DNA from 4 places in the Mesorhizobium sp. M0815 genome. Region 4 is predicted to be linked to each of the others. Evidence: predicted binding sites of a transcription regulator. Region 4 holds the regulator's gene; each other region holds the start of a gene.
What was found. Region 4 encodes LexA, which represses DNA repair genes until DNA is damaged. Its sites were predicted from a motif close to TGTTCNNNNTGTGTTCNG; they were not measured.
Positions count from the first base shown of each region.

Region 1: the regulator LexA is predicted to act here: its motif matches at 2,728-2,745, upstream of NKI01_RS04940 (ImuA family protein).
Region 2: the regulator LexA is predicted to act here: its motif matches at 2,236-2,253, upstream of dinB (DNA polymerase IV).
Region 3: the regulator LexA is predicted to act here: its motif matches at 2,369-2,386, upstream of recA (recombinase RecA).

Region 1 covers NZ_JAMYOU010000002.1:453,490-459,146, reverse strand. The annotation lists gene NKI01_RS04950 (error-prone DNA polymerase) at 1-241, opposite strand, end outside; gene NKI01_RS04945 (DUF6504 family protein) at 238-1,716, opposite strand; gene NKI01_RS04940 (ImuA family protein) at 1,649-2,704, opposite strand; gene NKI01_RS04935 (metallopeptidase family protein) at 2,888-3,310, shown strand; gene NKI01_RS04930 (DUF1737 domain-containing protein) at 3,398-3,604, opposite strand; gene NKI01_RS04925 (HpcH/HpaI aldolase/citrate lyase family protein) at 3,629-4,510, opposite strand; gene NKI01_RS04920 (DUF4153 domain-containing protein) at 4,789-5,657, shown strand, end outside.
Region 2 covers NZ_JAMYOU010000005.1:3,412-9,068, forward strand. The annotation lists gene NKI01_RS08005 (Y-family DNA polymerase) at 1-1,512, opposite strand, end outside; gene NKI01_RS08010 (ImuA family protein) at 1,427-2,188, opposite strand; gene dinB (DNA polymerase IV) at 2,404-3,495, shown strand; gene ligD (non-homologous end-joining DNA ligase) at 3,508-4,329, opposite strand; gene ligD (non-homologous end-joining DNA ligase) at 4,347-5,297, opposite strand; gene NKI01_RS08030 (DUF3606 domain-containing protein) at 5,580-5,657, shown strand, end outside.
Region 3 covers NZ_JAMYOU010000003.1:2,929-8,585, forward strand. The annotation lists gene alaS (alanine--tRNA ligase) at 1-887, opposite strand, end outside; gene recA (recombinase RecA) at 1,147-2,244, opposite strand; gene NKI01_RS05040 (PfkB family carbohydrate kinase) at 2,522-3,481, shown strand; gene NKI01_RS05045 (TfoX/Sxy family protein) at 3,488-3,811, opposite strand; gene NKI01_RS05050 (GFA family protein) at 3,902-4,399, shown strand; gene sufA (Fe-S cluster assembly scaffold SufA) at 4,602-4,982, opposite strand; gene NKI01_RS05060 (SUF system Fe-S cluster assembly protein) at 5,093-5,485, opposite strand; gene NKI01_RS05065 (cysteine desulfurase) at 5,491-5,657, opposite strand, start outside.
Region 4 covers NZ_JAMYOU010000001.1:45,106-50,762, reverse strand. The annotation lists partial or broken gene NKI01_RS00215 (ComEC/Rec2 family competence protein) at 1-1,931, shown strand, start outside; gene lexA (transcriptional repressor LexA) at 1,925-2,656, opposite strand; gene kynU (kynureninase) at 3,128-4,375, shown strand; gene NKI01_RS00200 (hormone-sensitive lipase) at 4,474-5,304, shown strand; gene NKI01_RS00195 (molybdopterin molybdotransferase MoeA) at 5,312-5,657, opposite strand, start outside.

The DNA.
Region 1 (5,657 bases), on a different contig from region 4:
CCGGCGTGCCGTCGCAAAATACCAGGCGGCAGCCGGGATGATAGGAAACACCCTCCACCTTGGCCTGCTGCCAGGCGCGCACGACGCCCGCCACCGTATTGCGGTCGGCGAGCCCGATCGCTGAAAACCCCATGAATTTCGCCGCGACCACCAGCTCCTCCGGTTTCGAGGCGCCGCGCAGGAACGAGAAGTTCGACTGGATGCCGAATTCGGCATAGGGAACGGCTGTCAGCGCATTCATGCGAAGACTCCATGCATGAACCAGCGCGGAGCGGGCTGCGAGGCGCCGTAGAGGCCTTGGCGGTAAAGCCAGTAACGGCGGCCGTCGGCATCCTCGATGCGGAAATAGTCCCGGGTCGGCGCATCTTCCCGTCCCGCCGCCTCTCGCCACCATTCAGGCGCAATGCGCTCCGGCCCTTCGGCGCGCGCGACCCGGTAGAGCGCGCGCCGCCAGCGGAAGTTCAAAGGTGGGCCTTCCGGCATTTCGGTGGCCGGCACCTCGATCGGCTCGGGCGAACGGAAAAGCCGGATCGGCCGTTCCGGCTGGAAGACGGTCGTGGGAGCATCCTTCACCTTGTCCGGCTGCTTCGGCGGCGAGCTTCTCTGCGGCGCTTCGGCGAAGGGAATGGCGGCGACGGCGCGCTCCGGCAGATGGCTCTCGACGGCGACCGGCTTCAAGACCGCGCCTTCGCCGAGCCGGGCGCGGATGCGGTCGGCAAAAAGCGCGATGTCGGCGCCCCCGTCGTTCGTCTCGCCGGCAAGGTCTGCCTGCTGCATGTCGAAGGCGGCGGCGGTCAGCACCGAGAGGCGCACGAGATCGAAACCATAGCCGGCGTCGATATCCTGTTCGAGCGCGGCAAGCCTTTCGTGAAACAATTTCTGGATCAGCAGCGGCTCGCGCAAAGGTCGCGAGGTGCCGACGGCGATGCGGCTGACGCCGCCATCGACGCGAAAGAGCAGCAGCGCCAGCCGCCTTGCGCCCTCGCCGCGACGCTCGAGGTCCTTCTTCAATGTGGCCGCCAGCATGCCTGTCAGCCGCTCGATGTCCTCGGTCAGCATGATCGGCTCGGCGAGGTGGCGTTCGACCGAAAGCGGCGCGACCGGCAGGCGCGGCGACACGGCTTCGTCGAGGCGGCCGAGCGCCTGGTCGAGGCGCAATAGCAGCGATGCGCCGAAGCGGCGGGCCAGCGGCGCGCGCGGTGCCGCCATGACGGCGCCCGCCGTGCGCAGGCCGACGCTTTCGAGGCTGGCGCGGACCTCTGGATCGATGCGCAGTGCCGCCAACGGCAAGGGCGCGAGAAGCGCTTCCTCCTCACCATCGGGAACGATGCGGTCGCCGGCAAACCGCGCCGCCGCCCAGGCCGAGCCCGGCGTGGCGGCAAGCCCGGCGCGGACATCGAAGCCCTGATGGAAAAAACGCGACAGGATGTCGTCCAGCATCGAGCGTTCGCCGCCGAAAAGATGGGTGCAGCCGGTGACGTCGAGATAGAGGCCATCGGCCCCGTCGAGCGCCACCAGCGGGGTATAGCGGTCGCACCAGTCGGCGAGGCCTTCGAGCAGGCGCCGGTCGGCTTCCGGATCGGCCTCCACGATGTCGATCGAGGGATGCATGGCGCGTGCATCGGCTATGCCCATGCCGCGTTTCAGGTTAAGCGCTTCGGCCCGCTCGTCGAGGGCGGCGATGCGCTGGGCGTTCCGGTCGCGGTGACTGATCACCAGCGGCAGGTGATCCGACGGCCGGGAACGCCAGGACCGCCCCAGGCGCTGCCGCAGGATCCTCTCGGCGGCGAGATGTGGAAACCACAGGGACAGGATTCTTTGCCCATTCCTCGCCCCGTCTTTCTTCGAATATGCGTTCATCGGGGTTCCACTCCAGTGTGAATTTTCCGGGCAAGGCAGTGCGGCTCTTGCCGATGGTGATGGTGAAGGCGGGCCGGCCGATCGAGCCGGCGAGCGGCCCGGCGATCGTCTCGCGCGCTGCCGCCGGTGCCGCCGACAGGATGAGGCGGACGGGCGCTGCCGTCGGCTCGGGCTCGCCGGCCTGGCGCAGCAGGAAAAGCGGCCGGCCGGCACTCTGCGCCCGGGCGTGCAGCCGCCGCGTCGCGGTGAGATCCAGCCGCTGCGGGTTGCCACGGATTTCGAGGATGACTGCGGCCAGCGCCGTCATCCTGGCGGCCTCCTCGGCGACCCACAGCGCATCGAGCAGCCTTGGCGCCTCGGAAAACAGCAATTGCTCCGGCTCGATGCCGAAGAAGGCGTGAAGCCCCCCGGCATAGGGAAAGCCGGCCTCGCGGAAAACCTCGGATGTGCCGATCCACAGCACCGGCAGTCGCGGCCCCTGGCTGAGGATCAGGCTGATGAGCGACAGGACAAAACCGGCGACTGCTCCGGCATCGCGGGTCGCGGCGCCATGAAACTCGCTCAGCGCCGCCTTCGGCAGGCCGCCGCTCAGCGCAGCATCGAGGCGCTCGGCACCGGTGCGCAAAAACGCATCGGGCGGCGCCACGGCGAGGCCGCGACGGACAATCGTCAGATTCCGAGCGGGTGTCGGATTCCGAGAGGATGCCAGACTCTGGCGAGGCACATCCGCGTCAAACGACGAACCGGCCGGCGCTTCCAGGCGCTCGGACAAGGTCCCTTCGATCTTCGCGATCTGGCGGCGCAGGGCAAAAACAGTCTCCCGCGCCACGGCGCTTGTCGCCATGACGGTCAGCTTCCACTCACAATTGTTCCTGTTATGTTCCTATAGATTCCAGAGGGCGGCCAAAGAGTCAAGCGGAGTCATGGGGAATTTATTCCTGCCTTGATGGCATGGTCCGGGCGCTCCAGCCCGACCATTTGCCGAGTCCGGCCCGAAAGCCTATATGCCGGGATCAAAGGACAAAGCATGGCTCGCATCTACCAAACACGCATCTGGCACGACCAGCTTTCGCCAACGATGGAGGAAATCGAGCTCCTGGCGCTGGAGGCCTATGCCCATCTGCCGGAGGAGTTTCGCAAGCTGACCGGCGAGATCGTCATTCAGATCGCCGAATTCCCGACCGACGAGATCATGGACGACCTTTCGCTGGAAACGCCCTTCGACCTGCTCGGCCTGTTCGAGGGGCGCGGCATCGCCGAGCGCTGGAATCCGCAGACCGGCGAAGGCCCGAACCGGATCACGCTCTACCGCCGCGCCATCCTCGACTACTGGGCCGAGAACGAGGAGACGCTGGGCGACATCGTCACCCATGTGCTGATCCATGAGATCGGTCACCATTTCGGCCTGTCGGACGATGATATGGAGAAGATCGAAGAGGCAGCGGAGTGACGTCGTTTTGACTGGAGAGCGCAGCGTTCCTTCGCGCCAGCGTCCAGAAGTGTCCCGCATTCGCGGGCACCCGAAGCGATGTCAGCGCTACCAGTCGCTGAGCTTGGTGTCGGGGCCGTATTCCTGGCCTTCGATGTCCTTCACCACCGCCTGGCCGCAGCGCATGGTCTTGGCATTCTTGTCATAGGCATAGGTCGGCGAGCCGAACAGGTGCCAGCCCTTGTTGAGCGCCGCCGTCACCTTGTGGCAGAAGCTGGCGTCGTCCGGGCCGGACAAAAAGCGGTAGAGTTTCATTTTCAATCCCGTCGTGAGTTGCAATCATGCGCGAACAGCGGCGGCCTTCGCCAGCAGTTTTTCGGCCTGCGCCAGATGCAGCCGCTCGACCATCTTTCCGTTCAGCGCAATCACCGCCTTGCCGGTATTTTCGGCAAGCGCGAAGGCATCCTTGATCGCGCCCGCCTCGGCTATCGCTTCAGGCGACGGCGCAAAGGCCCGGTTTGCGGCCTCGATCTGGGCCGGATGGATCAGCGATTTGCCGTCGAAGCCCATGGCGGCCGCTTCCGTGCACTCGCGCGCAAACCCGTCCATATCGCTAAAATCATTGAAGACGCCGTCGAGCAGGTCGAGGCTGCCGGCGCGCGCGGCGAGCACCATCTGCATCAGCCACGGCACGAGATAGCGCCGGTCGGGCGTGGTGAGAATTCCGGTGTCCTTGACCAGATCATTCGTTCCGGCAACGAAACAAACCAGTCGAGAGGCTGGGTCGCGGCCAAGCTCGGCGATCGGGCCGATGTTGAGCAGCGCCTTGGGTGTCTCCATCATCGCCCATAGCTTGACCTCGTCCGGCGCAAAATTCTCGTCGAGAACGTCACCGGCCTCGAGAATGTCGCGCGGCGTGTCGACCTTGGGCAGCAGGATGGCGTCGGGAGCGCATTTTGCCGCAGCCAGCAGATCGTCGGCGCCCCATTCGCTCGACAGCGCATTGATGCGCACAACCATCTCGCAGCGCCGGTTGGAACGGCCGGCGAAAATCCGCGCCAGTTTTTCGCGCGCGGAAAGCTTGTCGGTCGGGGCGACGGCGTCCTCGAGATCGATGACGACGGCATCGCAGGCCAGCGACCGGATCTTGGCCAATGCCTTGTCGTTCGAAGCCGGGACGTAAAGCACCGAGCGGCGCGGGCGGGAGGGTTCGGCAGTCATGTCCGATCTATGCCGCCTGCAGACGGCCGAGGCAAGCCGTGCATAAAAACTGCACGCAATTTCGGAAAATCTCCTCGTCTCCGCCCCGCTTGCCACCCGACAGAATGCGACAAGGGCGGCATGCAAGAGCAAACAAATTGCCGTTGGTCCCTGCCGTACCGGCTTCGCCGCGACAGCTGGTGGCTTGTCGATCCGCCCCCGGCAAACCTCCTCCCTTTCGTCCGCAAATCCCCGCCCAGATATTCCGGCCGCATCAAAGCGGCCGAGAAAGCCCGATCATGACAGCGTTCCTCACGCCGGCGCCGAGCTATTGCAGCCGCTTCGGCGTTGCCGTCCTGCTCGTCGCGCTGGCCGATTTTTTCTTCTATAGCCAACCGGCCGGCATCACGCTTTTCCTGTTCGGCGTTGCGATTGCCACCACGAGCATGGCTGTCCATCCTCTCGGCTCCTTCAATGATGGCAGGCCCTGGTTCAAGCCAGTTGCGCTGCTTGTGGCGCTGCTGCCGGTCGCGGAAAATGTCAGTGCGCTGTCCGTCTCGATCGGGCTGGCGGCGCTGGCCGTCTTCGCGCTTTCGCTGGCCGGGCGGTTGAAGCACGGGGTTGCCCGCATTGCCGGCCAACTCTCGCTATTCCTGCTTGCAACGCCCTTTCGGTTCGTCCTGGATTTCTTTCGCTGGCGCAAGGCGGCCCGGCAGCTTGGCCGACGGCGCGTGCGCCTTGCGACGATTGCCGTCTGGGTCATGCCGCTAAGCCTCGGCGCGGTGTTTCTCGCGCTGTTCGGCGCCGCCAATCCGGTCGTCGAATACTGGCTGTCGCTGATCGACCTAATGGCACTGCTCGAGCTCATCCAGCTGCCGCGTCTCGCCTTCTGGCTGTTCGTGCTGGTCGGCGTCTGGGCCTTTCTGCGCCCGCGCCTACCGCGCTTTCTCCGCTCCATTCCGCGTGTGCTGTCGCCTGTGCCTGTCGGCCGGGCGACGACAAAACCCGCCAAGGCGATCGAGGACATCATCTTCGGCAAGGCCGCGATTCTTCGTGCGCTGGTCGTCTTCAACATCCTTTTCGCGATGCAGACCGCGCTCGACGCCACCTATCTGTGGGGCGGCATCGCGCTTCCCGACGGGCTGACCTACGCCGCCTATGCGCATCG
Region 2 (5,657 bases), on a different contig from region 4:
GACCCCATGCAGGAACCATTTGTGCGAGCCGGTCCCCGGATCCTCGCCGTCGCCGGCCCGGTAGATCCAGAAACGCTCGTCTGACTCGTCCTCCACCTGGAAATAGTCGCGCACCGCGATCAGTTCGCCATCGCGCTCCCACCATTCGCCGAACACGCGTTCGGGACCGTCGGCGCGGGTGACGCGGCGACGGACGCCGCGCCAACTGAACCAGACCGGCGGATGGTCGGGCAGCAGGGCCATCGTCTCAATGGGTTCGGGGTGGGTCAGCAGACGCGGTGGGCGAGGCCAGTCACCGGGCCAACTCGATCCGTCGTCCGGCGCATTCGGCGCGATGTGGCGGACTGAGCGTTCGGGAACGTCACTCTCGACCGGGGCAAAGCGGTAGAGCCGCTGCTCACCAATACGGTTGGCAAGCACGTCGATGAGATCGGTGATGTCGGGCTCCGGCTCCTCGACCAATGAGGAGATGATCTGCTTGGCTCCGAAGGGCTCGGCGAGCGTCGCGGCGAGGGTCATCAGTTCGATGCCGAAACCGGGATCGACAGTTTCGATCCGGTCGGTCAGGAGACGGGTCAGCCGTTTGACATCGCGCACCGGCACAGCGGTGCCGACGCGAATGGTCTCGATGCGGTTGTCGACGCGATGAAAGAGCAAGTCGAGCCGGCGCGCGCCGAGCCCCTTGGCCTCAAGCGCCTCGCAGATGGTTGCGACGAGCTTGCCGGTATAGCGGGCTATGGTTTCGGCGGCGCCGATCGGCTCACCGAAGGCCCGGCGAACCTCGATGAGTTCCGGAGAGCGGGCGGGCTCGAAGGGTTCGCTGCGTCGCCCCATGGCCTGGTCCAGGCGACGGCCGAGTTCGGGCCCGAAGCGCAGGGTGAGAGAGGCGCGCGGCGCCGCCTCGACTTCGCCCACCCGCTCGAAGCCGAGCGTGAGCAGGCCTTCGACGATATCGTGGGGAAGTCGCAGGGCGCCGATCGGAAGGGCGCGCATAATCGCCGGGGCTTGCCTCACTGGCGCGACGAAGGTCGGCCGGGCGAGGAAGCGCGCGCAGGCATGAGCGGCGCCCCACGTGTCCGCGACAGCGGCGCGCGCGTCGATACCGGAGGACGCCATACGCGAGACCAGTCCCTCGAGCATGGCGTCCTCACCGCCATGCAGATGGTCGGCGCCCGTGGTGTCGATGATGAGGCCATCTGGCGGATCGGCGGCGACGATTGGCGCATAGCGGAGCGACCAAAGTGCCATTCTATCGAGTGCCTCGGCATCGCCGGCAGCATCCAGGTCGAAGCTCTGCAGGTTGGGCACCAGCACCTGAGCCTTGCTCGCCGATATGCCCACGCGCAGGCCGGCCGCGCGTGCCGCGGCATCGGCGGCCAGCACGAGCCGCCGGTTTCCCTGCCGGCCGAGCATGACCATCGGGGTTTCAGCCGAGGGCGCGGACTGGCCCATGGCGCGCCGCAGGCGATCGGTCGGCCAGTTCGGAAAATAGAGCGAGACAACCCTTGGCATCGCAGGCTTCCACTTCAAAATCGGCGCTTTCTCCCGCCCGCACCCGGATCAGTTCGAGCTGCCAGTGAGCGCGGCCGATACCGGGGACCGGCAAGGGACGGGAGGGGAGCGCGGTGACGCGCCAGCGGGTGACCGCGGCGGTTGGTTGTCCAAAATCGGTTGCTTCGGTTTGTCGTCGCCAACGGCGGATAGCGATGCCGATGGCGCCGGAGGCTTCGGCGGCGAGTTGCAGTCGGCGGGAGGCGGTCATGGAGAGGCGCGCCAGTTCGGCAACAACAGCGCCCAGACCGCCATGGCGAAGCCCTTCCTCGAAGCAGGCGAGCACGGACGCTTCGTCGCCGGCCTCGACATAAACAACGCGGCCGGGCAGCAGCCCAGCCTGGGCGAGGGCAGGGGCGAAGAGATCCTGCCGGGTGACGCACCAGAGCACCTTGCCCTTGGTGCGCGCGGCAATGCCGGCGGCAAACAGCGCCGCCGCGGCGCCATCGATCGCCCCGTTGCGGCCGCCGGCAACCTCGTGCAGCGCCCCGAGCGCCAGCCCGCCTCCCGGCAAGACCTTGTCGATAGCGGGAATGCCGAAGGGAAGTGTCGCACGGTTGCGCGCCGGCCCGCCTTCGAGGCGCGCGATTCGCTCGCGAAGCGCGGCGATAGCAGGGCTGGCAGCCGGCTGACCCATGAACGAAACACTCTAAACTGTCTTCCCAATGGATTTCGGGGCTGATATGTTCCTTATTTGTTCTCTTGGGTGTCCGAGAGTCAATCGGACTCGTTGCGCCGCTGCGAGAGTTGATCCCAGACTGCCCTTGATCGAGGTGCGGTCTATCTTGATATACCGCAGGTGATGCAGGGACGGCGAAGTGGGCGAGGGAAGCGACAGGAGCCAAGAAGCTGATGCGTCGGGGGAAAGGCATGGCCGTCCTTCGCAAGATCATCCATGTCGACATGGACGCCTTCTTCGCCTCGGTCGAACAGCGCGACAACCCGGCGCTGCGCGGCAAGCCGGTGGCAGTCGGCGGCTCGGCGGCGCGGGGTGTTGTGGCCGCTGCGAGCTACGAGGCCAGAAAGTTCGGGGTGCGATCGGCCATGCCCTCGATCACCGCAAAACGCAAATGCCCCGAGTTGATCTTCGTACCCCCACGCTTCGATGCGTACCGGGCCGTCTCCCAGCAGATCCACGCGATCTTTGCCGAGCATACGCCACTCATCGAACCGCTCTCGCTCGACGAGGCCTATCTCGACGTCACCGACAATCTGCAGGGCATCCCGGTCGCCACGACGATCGCGGAAATGATCCGCGCGAAGATCAAGTCCGAGACCGGCCTGACGGCTTCGGCCGGCGTCAGCTACAACAAATTCCTGGCAAAGCTGGCCTCCGGCCAGAACAAGCCGGATGGACTGTTTGTCATCACCCCGAAACTGGGGCCGGCTTTTGTCGAGGCGTTGCCCGTGCGGAAATTCCATGGTGTCGGCCCGGCAACCGCCGACAAGATGGCTCGGCTGGGCATTGAGACCGGCGCCGACCTGCGCGCACAGAGCCTGGCGTTCCTGGAGGAAAAGTTCGGGAAGGCGGGTCCGTACTATTACTGGATCGCCCGGGGCATCGACGAACGCCCGGTGCGGGCCGACCGCGAGCGCAAGTCCGTGGGGGCCGAGGACACCTTTGCGAGCGATCTATTTGACCTCGAAAGTGCTCGCAAGGAGCTGGCGCCATTGGTCGCCAAGGTCTGGCGGTATTGCGAGGAGAGATCGATCCAGGGTCGCACGGTGACATTGAAGGTGAAATTCACCGACTTCCAGCAGATCACGCGTAGCCGCACGATCGGGGGCGTCATCGAGGGCGAAGCCGACCTAGCGACCGTCAGCGGCACCCTCCTCGATCAGGTATTTCCTGTCAGCAAGGGGATCCGCCTGCTCGGGGTGACACTTTCAAATCTAAGCGGAACGCGAACAGAGGCCGATCGGCAGATGTCGCTGACGATCTAGGACTGGCTGCCGCTATCGGACTGCTTTTCGGATCCGCTCTGTCAGCGTTTGTTCGACATCGAAATAGCCCTCCCAGGCGTCGCACTCCTGAGCCAGGGCGGCGGCAGTGAAAACGTCAAACGCGCTGGCACTCTTGAAGGTCGGTAGCTCATCCCAAGTGACGGGTACGGCGCACGACGCACCGGACCGCGCGCGGGTCGACCACGGGCAAATCGCCGTGGCGCCCTGTCCATTGCGCAAATAGTCGATGAACATGCGGCCTTTGCGCCGCGCCTTGCTCATATTCGCGACGAAGCGGGACGGATCCGTGCGGGCCAGCAGTTCGGCGAAGTCCTGGCAGAAGTTCTTGACTACTTCCCAGTCGGCCTCGGGAACGAGTGGCACGACCACATGCACGCCCTTGCCGCCGGACAGCAGCGGCCAGGATTGAAGGCCGAGTGCCTCTAGAACGCCGCGGATGTCGATCGCGGCCTGCTTGACGTCATCAAAGCCCAGGCCCTCGTCAGGATCGATGTCGAAGATTATCCGGTGTGGAAGGTTTGGCTGCTGGCGCAAACTCCCCCAGACATGCAACTCGAGCACGTTCATCTGGACGCCGGCGATCAGCCCAGCCAGGTCGTCGACCCAAAGAATGCGGCTCTCCTTGCCGGACATCTTCTCCAACTGGCCGTCATGGATGGCCTTGGGCATCCCTGGCAGTTTGTGTTTTTGGAAGAAGGTCTGCTGCAAGTCGCCGTCGGTGTCGCGCACCAACGACAGAGGCCGGTCTTCGATATGTGGCAGCATCTTTTCGGCTACAGCGGCGTAGTAGGCGGCGAGCGTCGCCTTTGTCACCGTAGTGCCGGGATACATCAGCTTGTGTCGGGATGGGTCAGGTTAACGCCAACAGCGCGGGCGATCTCCTTGCCCATGGCGGGATCGAGATTGGCCGTAGCGGCACGCACGACGGTCTTGGGCGTTTCCATCACCACCTGGTCGGCGCGCTTGTCTTCGCGCATGCCTTGGAAGCTCGGGTGACGCAGGCTGCCGTCCGGTGTCACCTCGGAATAGGTGACTTCGGCGACGAGTTCGGGCTTTACCCAGCGGGCGCGGCGCGCAATGTCGTGGGGCACGGACACGAAGGCGGGTTTGTCCAGCGGCCGCTTCTCCAACTGCGCGAGAATGGATTTGCGCATCGCGTCGGTGAACCCGGTGCCGACGCGGCCGCGGTAGATCAGCTGTCCGTTCTCATAGGTACCAAGGATCAGCGAGGCCATGCCGCGGCCCGTGTCGCTCGGGCGGTAGCCGCCGACAACGAATTCCTGTCGTTTCGTGCACTTGATCTTGAGCCAGCTCGCGGTGCGGTCGCCGACATAGCGACTGTCCGCGCGCTTGGCGATGATGCCCTCGTGGCCGCCGGCGCACATGGTGTCGAAGATCTTCTTGCCGTTGTCGGCGATATGGCTGGAAAACTGCAGCCTGTCGTCCGGGTCCCTCTCGCCCAAAAGTTCCGCAAGCCGTTCCTTGCGCTCGAGCAGAGGCCTGCTGGACAGATCCTCGCCGTTCAATTCCAGCAGGTCGAAGGCATAGAACTTGAGCGGCATGCCTGCGGCAATGCCGGTTTTCAGCATTGAGAAGTTTGTGCGGCCCTGACTGTCGATGGCTACAATCTCGCCGTCGATTAGCGCCGAGCCCTTGGTCAGTGCCTGAAGCGGCGGCAGGATCACCTTGAACTGGCGGGTCCAGTCGTGGCCGTTGCGGGTGTAGGCGACGACTTCCGCTCCCGAGATGGCGACTTGGGCGCGATAGCCATCGAACTTCATTTCGAAGAGCCAATCGGCGCCAACCGGTATGTCGTCGGTTAGCGTGCAGAGTTGGAACGGACGAAACTGGGGTAGGGGGTACCTCGGGGTAGATTCTGAGTCCCTGCGCCGTGTGCGCTTTTTGGGGAGGGCGGCCTCTACGGCCGACGTGGGGAACCCGAATACATAGTCCAATTCAATACTCTGCCCTGGGTTTCAGTTCCAGCTGCGCCCCGATGAATTGAACCGGATGAGTCCGGCCGCGTTGTTGGGAAACTGGAACACAATCCTTGGAGGAAAGAAATGGCTACTCAAACAACTCGCGGGCGGAGCCAGGACCACGCAAAGGTCGCTGGTGGGCAGGATCATGAAGTGACGTAC
Region 3 (5,657 bases), on a different contig from region 4:
TCGTTGGACGGCAGCACACCGTCGGCGACCAGGAAGCAGGACGAACGCAAGTGGTCGGCGATGACGCGGAACGATGCGACGGTGTCCGCATCCGGACCGCGGCCAAGCGCCGACGACGCAGCGTCGATCAGGTGGCGGAACAGGTCGGTCTCGAAGACGCTTTCAACCCCTTGCAGGATGGAGGCCATGCGCTCGAGGCCCATGCCCGTGTCGATCGACGGACGCGGCAGGTCGACGCGCTCGTCCTTCGTCACCTGTTCATACTGCATGAACACCAGGTTCCAGAATTCGAGGAAACGGTCGCCATCCTCCTCGGGACTGCCGGGAGGGCCACCCCAGATGTGCTCGCCACGGTCGATGAATATCTCCGAACACGGCCCGCACGGTCCGGTGTCGCCCATTGCCCAGAAATTGTCCGAGGTCGCGATGCGGATGATGCGATCGTCGGAAAGACCGGCGATCTTCTTCCAGTAGGAGGCGGCCTCGTCGTCGTTGTGATAGACGGTGACCAGCAGCTTGTCCTTCTTCAGCCCGAACTCCCTGGTGATCAGGTTCCAGGCAAGCTCTATGGCGCGCTCCTTGAAATAATCGCCGAAGGAGAAATTGCCGAGCATCTCGAAGAAGGTCAGGTGTCGCGCGGTGTAGCCGACATTGTCGAGGTCGTTGTGCTTGCCGCCGGCACGAACACTCTTCTGGGCAGTCGTCGCACGCGAATAGGGCCGCTTCTCCAGACCGGTGAAAACGTTCTTGAACTGCACCATGCCGGCATTGGTGAACATCAGCGTCGGGTCGTTGCGCGGCACCAGCGGGCTCGACGCGACGACCTCGTGACCTTCCTTGCGAAAATAGTCGAGAAATGCCGACCGGATCTCGTTGACGCCACTCATGAATACTGCCTTTTCGAGAGAACCGCCGGCTGCCGGCGGAAAATAGACATGGCCTTTTAGCGGTCGCACCGCAGCCTGTCCAGAAACACCAAATGGGCTCAAATCCCGGCTTTCACCGGCGCTTTGAAATGCGTCTGACTCGCCGTCAAACGCCAACCGCCGGCACGGGGCCGGCGGTTCAAAATGTACCGATTACGCAAACTCAAAATCAAAACATCAAATCCAAACCCGGCTGACGCTCCGGGAGGCGTCGCTTTTCCTACATCGCCCCGGCGTCGTCCTCGAAACCGTCGTCGCTGCTTTCGGAGCCGCCGTTCTCAAGGAATTTCTCGGCGATCAATCCGGCATTCTGCCTCAGCGCCAATTCGATCTCGCGCGCCGTGTCGGGATTGTCGCGCAGGAACAGTTTTGCGTTTTCGCGGCCCTGGCCGAGACGCTGCGAATTATAGGAGAACCAGGCGCCCGACTTTTCGACCACGCCAGCCTTGACGCCGAGATCGACCAGCTCGCCGGTCTTGGAGACGCCCTCGCCATACATGATGTCGAACTCGACCACCTTGAAGGGCGGCGCCAGCTTGTTCTTGACGACCTTGACGCGGGTCTGGTTGCCGACGACCTCGTCGCGATCCTTGACCGAGCCGATGCGGCGGATGTCGAGGCGGACCGAGGCATAGAATTTCAGCGCGTTGCCGCCGGTCGTCGTCTCGGGCGAACCAAACATGACGCCGATCTTCATGCGGATCTGGTTGATGAAGATGACCATGGTGTTGGAGCGCGAGATCGAGGCGGTGAGCTTGCGCAGTGCCTGGCTCATCAGGCGGGCCTGCAGGCCGGGCAGCGAATCGCCCATCTCGCCTTCGATTTCGGCCCGCGGCGTCAGCGCCGCCACCGAATCGACCACCAGCACGTCGATGGCGCCGGAGCGCACCAGCGTGTCGCAGATCTCCAGCGCCTGTTCGCCGGTATCGGGCTGCGAGATCAGCAGGTTTTCGAGATCGACGCCGAGCTTGCGGGCATAGACCGGATCGAGCGCATGCTCGGCATCGACAAAGGCGCAGATGCCGCCCTTCTTCTGGGCTTCGGCCACCGTGTGCAGCGCCAGCGTCGTCTTGCCCGAGCTTTCCGGTCCGTAGATCTCGACGATGCGGCCGCGCGGCAGGCCGCCGACGCCAAGCGCGATGTCCAACCCAAGCGAGCCGGTCGGCACCGTTTCGATCTCGACGACCTGCTCGTTCGCGCCGAGCCGCATGATCGAACCCTTGCCGAAGGCACGCTCGATTTGCGACAGCGCCGCATCCAGAGCCTTTGATTTGTCCACCGCTTTGTCCTCTACAAGCCGCAAAGAATTCTGAGCCATGATACATCACCCCGTGGTCGTCAATGGAGGCCGGACAATCCCGCAATCCTTAAAAGAATGTACCTCGTTTGTTCTCATTTGTCAATGAGCCCCAAGGGTTTGAAAAATAACTGATATCCATATTTGTTCTATTTTTGTTTCGCAATTTTGCTTCCGGACGTATCCCGCCTCGCATGCGGCGCCGTTGCCGTCACCATCCGAATCGCACCCGCGATTGCAGGGTTCCGCCCGGCGACCTAGTCTCCTCCCGGGCAACAGCAAAGGGCATTTTGCCGGCATGATGAAATCCCCGACGATCCTGGCCGTGGGTGGCGCCTATATCGAGCGGCGCGGCCGGGTTGCCGGCGCCTTCGTGCCGGCCGCTTCCAACCCCGGCACGATGCGCGAGCATGTCGGCGGCGCCGCCTTCAACGCCTTGCGCTGTGCGGTGCGGCGCGGCGTCTCGGCCTCGCTGCTTTCGGTGCGCGGCGGCGATGCCCTGGGCGACACGGTTTTACGCGCCGTCACCGACGCCGGCATTGCCGATTTGTCGGCGGTGTTCCTCGACCGCGCGACGCCAAGCCATACGATGCTGGTCGATAGCGACGGCGGGCTGATCGCCGGCCTTGCCGACATGGTGCTCTACGAGCTGGCGCTTCCCAAGCAGATCCGCCGCGCCAAGGTGCGAGACGCGATCGGTTCGGCCGACGCGGTGCTGTGCGACGCCAACCTGCCGTCTTCCGCAGTGGCGCGGCTGGCGGCACTCGCCGCCGGCAAGCCGGTGTTTGCGCTTGCCGTCTCGCCCAGCAAAGCGGCGCGGCTGACGCCGGTGCTTGATCTTCTGGCACTCGCCTTCATGAACCGGCACGAGGCTGGCGTGCTCGCCGGCGTCGACATCGATGCTGACGACCAAGGCATCGTCGACGGCCTGAGACGCGCGGGCCTGAAAAGCGGCGTGATCACCGCTGGCGACGGACCGGTGCTCGGTTTCGACAAATTGGGCGCGTTCTCGATCCTGCCACCGCCGCTCCAAAAGCGGACCGATGCTGCCGGCGCCGGCGACGCATTGGCCGGCGCGACGATCGCCGCCCTGCTGCGCGGCCTGACGCTGCGCGCGGCACTGTGCGAAGGCGTTGCCGCAGCTATGCTCACCGTCGAGAGCGCCGCCTTCACCAGCGCCGGCTTTGCCGAGGCGCTGGCGCTCGTGCCCAGGCGCGGGACCTGGCGTGAAATGCGGCCCAGAATTGCCGAAGCATGACGCAGCCTATTTGCCGGCGCGCCGTCCTGCCTCGTAGGCGCGGCGCGCCCAGATCGCCATCTCGTCGGGGTCGTCGAAAGCGCTGTCGGGAACGCTCCAATAGGGCATCGACACCAGCTTTCCGTGGCGCGAGCCGGTATAGGTCCATTGCCGGCAGCCGGCCGCTTCGAAATCCGGGGCGCTTTCGGCGTCGGCCTTCAGCATCAATTCGCCACGGATGACAATGGCGACGATGACGCCATCGAAATAGATGCCCTTGCCGCCGAACAGCTTGCGGATGCTGACCGGGCCGAGGCCTTCGAAAAGCTCTTCTATGCGCTCGTTGTCCATGGCGCGATCATGTCACCGGGATTTCCCCTTGTCATCGCCGCTACCGGCACCATCCTGACAAGTTCAGAATCAGTTTCATCGGAGTTTTTCATGCCGCTTCTGCTCAAAGGGTCCTGCCGGTGCAATGCCGTGCGTTTCGAGGTGGAAAGCCACACGCCGGTGCCGTTCATGCTGTGCTACTGCTCGATCTGCCGCAAGCAGCAGGGCGGCGGCGGTTTCGCCATCAATCTCGGCGCCGATTACGAGACGCTGAAAATCGAGGGCAAGCGCCATCTCGGCGTCTACCGGGCCGAGATCGAGGACGACGAGCACCCGCAACGCGAGATCTCGACGGGCGAACGGAACTTCTGCACGAAATGCGGGACGGCACTCTGGCTCTACGATCCAACCTGGCCGGAGCTGGTGCATCCGTTTGCCTCGGCAATCGACACAAACCTGCCGAAGCCGCCGGAGAAGGTGCATCTGATGCTGAAATACAAGGCGAACTGGGTCGAGCCCGATATCGGCAAGGGCGACAAGGTCTTCGATGTCTACCCGGAAGAGTCGATCGCCGACTGGCACAAACGAACCGGGATGTGGGTGGATTAGCGTTTCTTCTCCCCGTTCGCTATCGCGTATGGGCAAGCGCCCCCTCACCCGGATTGCCAACCGAATTGCGAAGGGCAATCCGGGGCAATCCGACCTCTCCCCGAGGGGAGAGGAAGTCGCCCAGCGCTGGCGCCAGCCTCTTCTCCCCATCGGGGAGAAGGTGGCCCGAAGGGCCGGATGAGGGGGCGGCGAAGGAAAAGCCTTAGGCCGAAGCGCGCGCCTCGGCCAGTGCCTTCAGATCGGCAGGCTTCAATTCGACCGATTCGCCGCAGCCGCAGGCCGAGCTCTGGTTCGGGTTGCGGAAGGTGAAGCCGGTGCGCAGCGTCGTCTGCTCGAAATCCATCTCGGTGCCGAACAGGAAAAGCGCTGCCTCAGGCGCGACATAGACGTGGGCGCCGTCGCGCTCGATATGATCGTCCTTAGTGTTGGGCTCGGTCACCAGGTCGACCGTATATTCCATGCCGGCGCAGCCGCCCTTCTTGATGCCGAGGCGAATGCCATGCGCATTCTCACGGGTCGCGACGATCTCGCGCACCCGGTCGGCAGCCTTTTCGGTCATCGTGATGACGGCAAAGCGTCCCATTCTTTCCTTCTCCATTGCGCGCAGGTTCAAGGTCTGCCGAATGATTCCTCACCTAAAATGGTGAAGTTTTGTACCCGGCGCAAGTGCGCCAGCCTTTGGCTGGTCGGATGCTAGTACCACCCCACCGCTACCTGTGCCTCTTCCGACATGCGGTCGGGCGACCAAGGCGGGTCGAAGGTCATGTTGACCTCGACGCCGGAAACGCCTTCGACGGCGCCGACGGCGTTTTCGACCCAGCCCGGCATTTCACCGGCCACCGGGCAGCCCGGCGCGGTCAGCGTCATGTCGATCTTGACCGAGCGGTCGTCCTCGATGTCGATCTTGTAGACGAGGCCGAGCTCGTAGATGTCGGCCGGGATTTCGGGGTCATAGACCGTCTTCAGCGCCGAGACGATGTCGTCTGTCAGCCGCGCCAATTCGTCGGCGGGGATTGTCGATCCGGAAACCGCCGCATTGGTCGTCGTTTCCGAATTGGTCTCGGCGGTGTGGCTGGCATCATCCATGGTCGTCACCCGAAGAACTTTCGCGCCTTTTCCAGCGCATCGGCCAAAGCATCGACTTCGGCCCTGGTATTGTACATGCCGAACGACGCCCTGCATGTGGATGTTACGCCGAAGCGTTTCAACAGCGGCTGGGCACAATGCGTGCCGGCGCGCACCGCCACGCCCTGCCGGT
Region 4 (5,657 bases):
TCACGGGTCGCGTCGTATCGTTCGAGCCCATGGCGAGCGGCCGCATCAGGCTGACGATCGATGTGATCTCAACCGCCAGGCCGACACTGCGCTACATGCCGGAACGGGTCCGCGTTTCGGCGATGAAAATACCGGCTGAGCTGACCGCCGGTTCCGAGATCGCCGGCTATGTGCGGCTGCTGCCGCCGACCGGGCCGGTGCGGCCCGACAGCTATGATTTCTCCTTCGACAGCTATTTTGCCGGTATCGGCGGCAGCGGCTTTTTTCTCGGCAATCCGAAAGTCGTGTCGTCGGGCAGCATGCCGTTTGCCGCGCGGCTTTCTTCCGCGATCGAAGACGCGCGCGAATCCATCGCCGACCATATCCGCAGCCGCATCGGCGGCGCCGAGGGCGAGATTGCTGCTGCGCTGATCGTCGGCGTGCGCGCCGGCATTCCCGAGGAGATCAACGAAGCGATGCGGCGTACCGGCATCTACCACATCATCTCCATCTCGGGGCTGCATATGGCGTTGGTCGCCGGCACCATTATGGCGCTGCTGCGCGGCGCCTTTGCGCTGTTTCCCGATTTCTCATCGCGACGGCCGGTCAAGAAATACGCGGCGGCCGCCGCGCTTTTTTCGATTGCGGCCTACCTCGTCTTTTCCGGCATTGTGGTGGCGGCCGAACGCAGCTTCATCATGTTGGCGGTGATGCTTATCGCCGTGCTGTTCGACCGGGCCGCGCTCACCATGCGCAACCTGGCGATCTCGGCCATCGCGGTCATTCTGGTGTCGCCGCACGAGGTGGTCGGTCCGAGCTTCCAGATGTCCTTCGCCGCGACGGCGGCCCTTGTCGGCGCCTATGCAGGCTGGTCCGATTACCGCGCCGGCGGGGCCACCACGCCGCCGCCCCGGCGGTCGCCGCTACGCTTTGCCACTAGAAAGGTACTGATGGGCATGGGCGGCCTGGCGATGACCTCGATCATTGCAGGGAGCGCCACGGCGCTTTTCGCCATATGGCATTTCCAGCGCGTGGCGCCGCTCAGCCTGTTCGCCAATCTGGCCATCATGCCTATCGTCTCACTGGTCGTCATGCCCTTCGCCGTCCTCAGTGCGCTGGCGATGCCGTTCGGCGCGGATGGGCCTTTCCTCTACGTGATGGGCAAGGGGCTGACGGCGATGATCGCCCTGTCCGGGTGGATCTCCGAGCGCTCGCCGATCGATGCGGTCGGGCTGATTTCGCTGAGATCTGTCCTTTTGGTGACGATCGCCCTCGTCATTGCCAGCATGGCGACGACCTGGTTGCGGCTCGTGGCCCTTCCTTTTGCGCTCGCCGGCTTGCTAACGACAACGCAGACGCGCGTACCCGATGTATTGATCTCGGAGGACGCACGGCTCGTCGCGCTGCCGATCGGCAGCGGTGAACTCGCGGTCAACCGGGCACGCCCGAATGAGTTCACCATCGACAACTGGAAACGCGCGCTCACATCAGAGGCTATCGTCGCGCCGGAAACACCTGGAAAGAACGATCCGCAATTCGACATTGCCGATCCGGCCGACTTACCGCCGGGCATGCCGTTCATTTGCACGGACGGTCTCTGCCTTGCCAGGCATCCATCCGGCGCGATCATCGCGCTAGCCAATGACCGCGATACTGCACGGCCAGCCTGCGCCTTTGCCAGCTTGATCGTCATCGACGACGCCACCGCCCATAATCCCTGCTACTACGACCGGCTGGTCCTCGTCGTCACCAAACGGCAACTGGCGCGCGCGGGAAGTGCGGCCGTCTATTTCGATCCACAAGCGGCAACACGCGCCGAAATCCGCTTCGCCGTCGAAAAATCATACCGGCCCTGGCACGTGCAGCGGAAATTTTCACGCGCGGCGCGGGGCATGCCGCCATACCGCAGAGCCGACAAGCCAAAAGCCGGCGCCAAGGGCGCAGCTCAGTAGCGGCGGATCAGCCCAACGAGCTTGCCCTGCACCTTGACCCTGTCTGGTCCGAAGATGCGCGTCTCGTAGGCCGGATTGGCGGCTTCCAGGGCGATCGAGGCGCCCTTGCGGCGGAACCGCTTCAGCGTCGCTTCTTCCTCGTCGACCAGTGCCACCACGATCTCACCGGGGCTCGCCGTATCGGCATTGCGGATGATCACCGTGTCGCCGTCGAAAATGCCAGCCTCGATCATCGAATCGCCTTTGACCTCGAGCGCATAATGCTCGCCGCCCATGATCATGTCCGGCGGCACCGAGATCGAATGCGTCTGGTGCTGGATGGCATCGATCGGCACACCAGCGGCGATGCGGCCCATCACCGGGATAGACACGGCGGCGACGACATCGTCGTCATTGCCGGCTGCAGGGACGCGCGACGATGTCGGCTTGCCTTGCCGAGGACCTTGCCCAAGACTGCCCTGGATGACACTCGGCGAGAACTTGCGTGCCGCATTGAGGCCGGGGGCGATCGAATCGGGCAGGCGCAGCACCTCCAGCGCACGGGCCCTGTTGGGCAAACGGCGAATGAAGCCGCGCTCCTCCAGCGCCGTAATCAGCCGGTGGATTCCCGATTTGGAAGCCAGGTCGAGCGCTTCCTTCATCTCGTCGAAGGAGGGCGGGATACCGCTTTCCTTCAGCCTTTCGTGGATGAACATAAGCAGTTCGTGTTGTTTGCGTGTCAGCATAGCGACCCCCAACAGAATCAGAAAAACAAACCCAGAACAAACACTATCTGTTCCAGTTGTGTTCCGCAACTGTTTAAAGTTTAATGAATGTGTTAGGGCTCGGGTAACGATACCACTCGCCAAACCGGGACGCTGCATTTTCACCGCCGCGGGCCTCATCGCCTTGATTCTGCTTTCGTTTGCGGCCTCTGGGTTTCCAGAAGGCGGCACTGGTATCGGCCGTCAGCCGGCAAAGGGGCACGGAATTGAAGCCGTATCGACTGTGCGGTTTGGTCAATGCACCGTGAACGAAACGAACTCAAAACGCCAACCTTGGGTTGGCTTGGCTCCTGGTTTCCACCGCATGGTCAGGCAACTTGTCGCCGGTGGAGCCTTGCTGCGCGATACCAGGTAATGGAGAACCGCTCGTGACCGATGGATGCCGTCGATGCGTGTCCGGCGTTGCGGTGAATCTTGGGGAGCAGACAAATCATGACAGGAATTCCCGATCTCGTGGCCATAAGGGCGATGGATGCTGCAGATCCGCTGCGCGCGATGCGCGACCGCTTTGTGCTGCCGCAAGGAGTGATCTATCTCGACGGCAATTCGCTAGGGGCCGCTTCGCGTGCCGCTTTCGATGAATTGAGCAAGGCAGTGACCGAAGAATGGGCGCATGATCTCATCCGCGCCTGGAACACGGCCGGCTGGTTCAACATGCCGCTCGAACTTGGCGACCAGCTCGGGCGCCTGATCGGTGCCGCGGCCGGCCAGACGGTGGTCTGCGACACGACATCGGTCAACATCTACAAGCTGCTGCACGCCGCCATGGCCATGCGGCCGGAGCGGCAGGTCATCGTCGCCGAGGGCGACAGTTTTCCGACAGACCTCTACATGGCTGAGGGTGTGGTTTCGACGCGAAAAGATACGCTGCTGCGCCTCTCGGGGGTCGACGCGCCGAGCATCGAAGAGCTGATCGACGAACGCACCGCCGTGGTGCTGGTCAACCACGTCAACTACAAGTCGGGCGAACTGCGCGACGTGCCGGCGCTGACGCGCAGGGCCCAGGAAGCCGGGGCGATGATCGTCTGGGATCTCTGCCACACCGCCGGTGCGATGCCAGTCGAGCTCGACACGGCAAACGCCGATTTTGCCGTTGGCTGCACCTACAAATATCTGAATGGCGGACCGGGCGCGCCTGCCTTCATCTATGCGGCTGAGCGGCATCTTGCCGACATCCAGCAGCCGCTCACCGGCTGGTGGGGCCATGCACGGCCCTTCGCCTTCGAGCCAGGCTATGCGGCCGGCACCGGCATCCGCCGGTTTCTGTGCGGCACCCAGCCGGTCCTGTCGATGCGCACGCTGAAGGGCGCGCTCGACATCTGGAACGATGTCGACATGACGGCGGTGCGCAAGAAGAGCATCGCGCTGGCCGATCTGTTCATCGAGCTTGTCGAGGCAAAGTGCGGCACTTACGGGCTAACGCTCGAAAGCACGCGCGACGGGGAAAAACGCGGCAGCCAGATTTCATTCATGCACGAGCATGGCTACCAGATCATGCGCGCGCTGATCGAACGTGGCGTGATCGGCGATTTTCGCGCGCCATCGACCATGCGCTTAGGCTTCACCCCGCTCTATGTCGGCTATGCCGATGTCTGGCAGGCCGTCGAAGTGCTTGTGGACATCCTGCGCACCGGTGCGTGGAAGGATGCGCGCTTCGCCATCAAGGCGGCTGTCACTTGAGATTGATGCGAGAGCTGGCATCGTGAGGCTGGCGACGACGCGCCGCGCGATGCTCACGGCTACGCGGCAAGGCCATATTGCCAAGGGGAGGGCGCAGGGTGTTCGAACGTCACATTGCCGATTGGGACAACGCCTATGCCAATGGCGCCAACATAGCCGGCAGCGATCGCTGGCCGGCGGCCTGGGTCGAGCCCGCGCGGGTTTTTCGCGACGTGCTTTCGACCGAGGGCCGGGCGCGGCTCGACATGGCCTATGGCGATGGCCCACGCAACCGGCTCGATCTTTTCCTGCCGGCCACCAAGCCCAAGGGGCTCGTGGTGTTCGTCCATGGCGGCTACTGGATGGCATTCGACAAGAGTTTCTGGTCGCATCTTGCCGCTGGCGCTGTTGATCGCGGCTATGCCGTGGCGATGCCGTCCTACACGCTCTGTCCGCAGATGCGCATTGGCGGCATCGTCAAGGAAGTCGGCGCGGCGATCGGCAAGGCGGCGGGGATGGTCGCAGGGCCGCTGATGCTGACCGGACACTCGGCCGGTGGCCATCTTGTTAGCCGGATGGTTACGACGACGACGCCGCTGGCGCCCGAAATTGTCCGGCGCATTCGCCATATCGTATCGATCTCGGGTGTGCACGATTTGCGCCCGATCATGCGCACCGGCATGAACGAGACGCTGGCGATCGATGAGGCCGAGGCGCAGGCCGAAAGCCCGGTGCTGCTGCGCCCGATGGACAAGGCCCGCCTGACCTGCTGGGCCGGCGGCGGCGAGCGCGCCGAATTCCTGCGCCAGAGCGCGTTGCTGGCCAATATCTGGATCGGCCTGGGTGCCGCGACCAGTTCGGTGGTCGAGCCTGACCGGCATCATTTCAACATCATCGACGGTTTGGCCGATCCAGACCATCCGCTGACCCGGACCTTGATCTCGGAGTGAGGCAGGTTCAGCGTAGCATCAGCACGTCGCAGGCGGCGCCCGCCGCCGCGGCGGGCGTGAACGGCGCATGGACGATCAGCCCGTTGGCATCGGCCAGCATTTTCAGCATCGAGGAGTCCTGGATGCCGAACGGCGTCGCCACGAGCGTACCGGCGTCGTCTGTGACAACAGCCCGCACATAATCTTGCCTGAGATCGTTGGCCGGCATGGCAGCGCCGAGCCGTGCCTCACGCATATCCTGCTGAAAGGCGCGGCCGCCGAGCCGCGCCAGCAGCGGCTTCAGGAAGAGCTGGGTGCAGACCAGGCTCGCCACCGGATTGCCGGGCAAGCCGATGCAGCGAATGTCGCCCAGC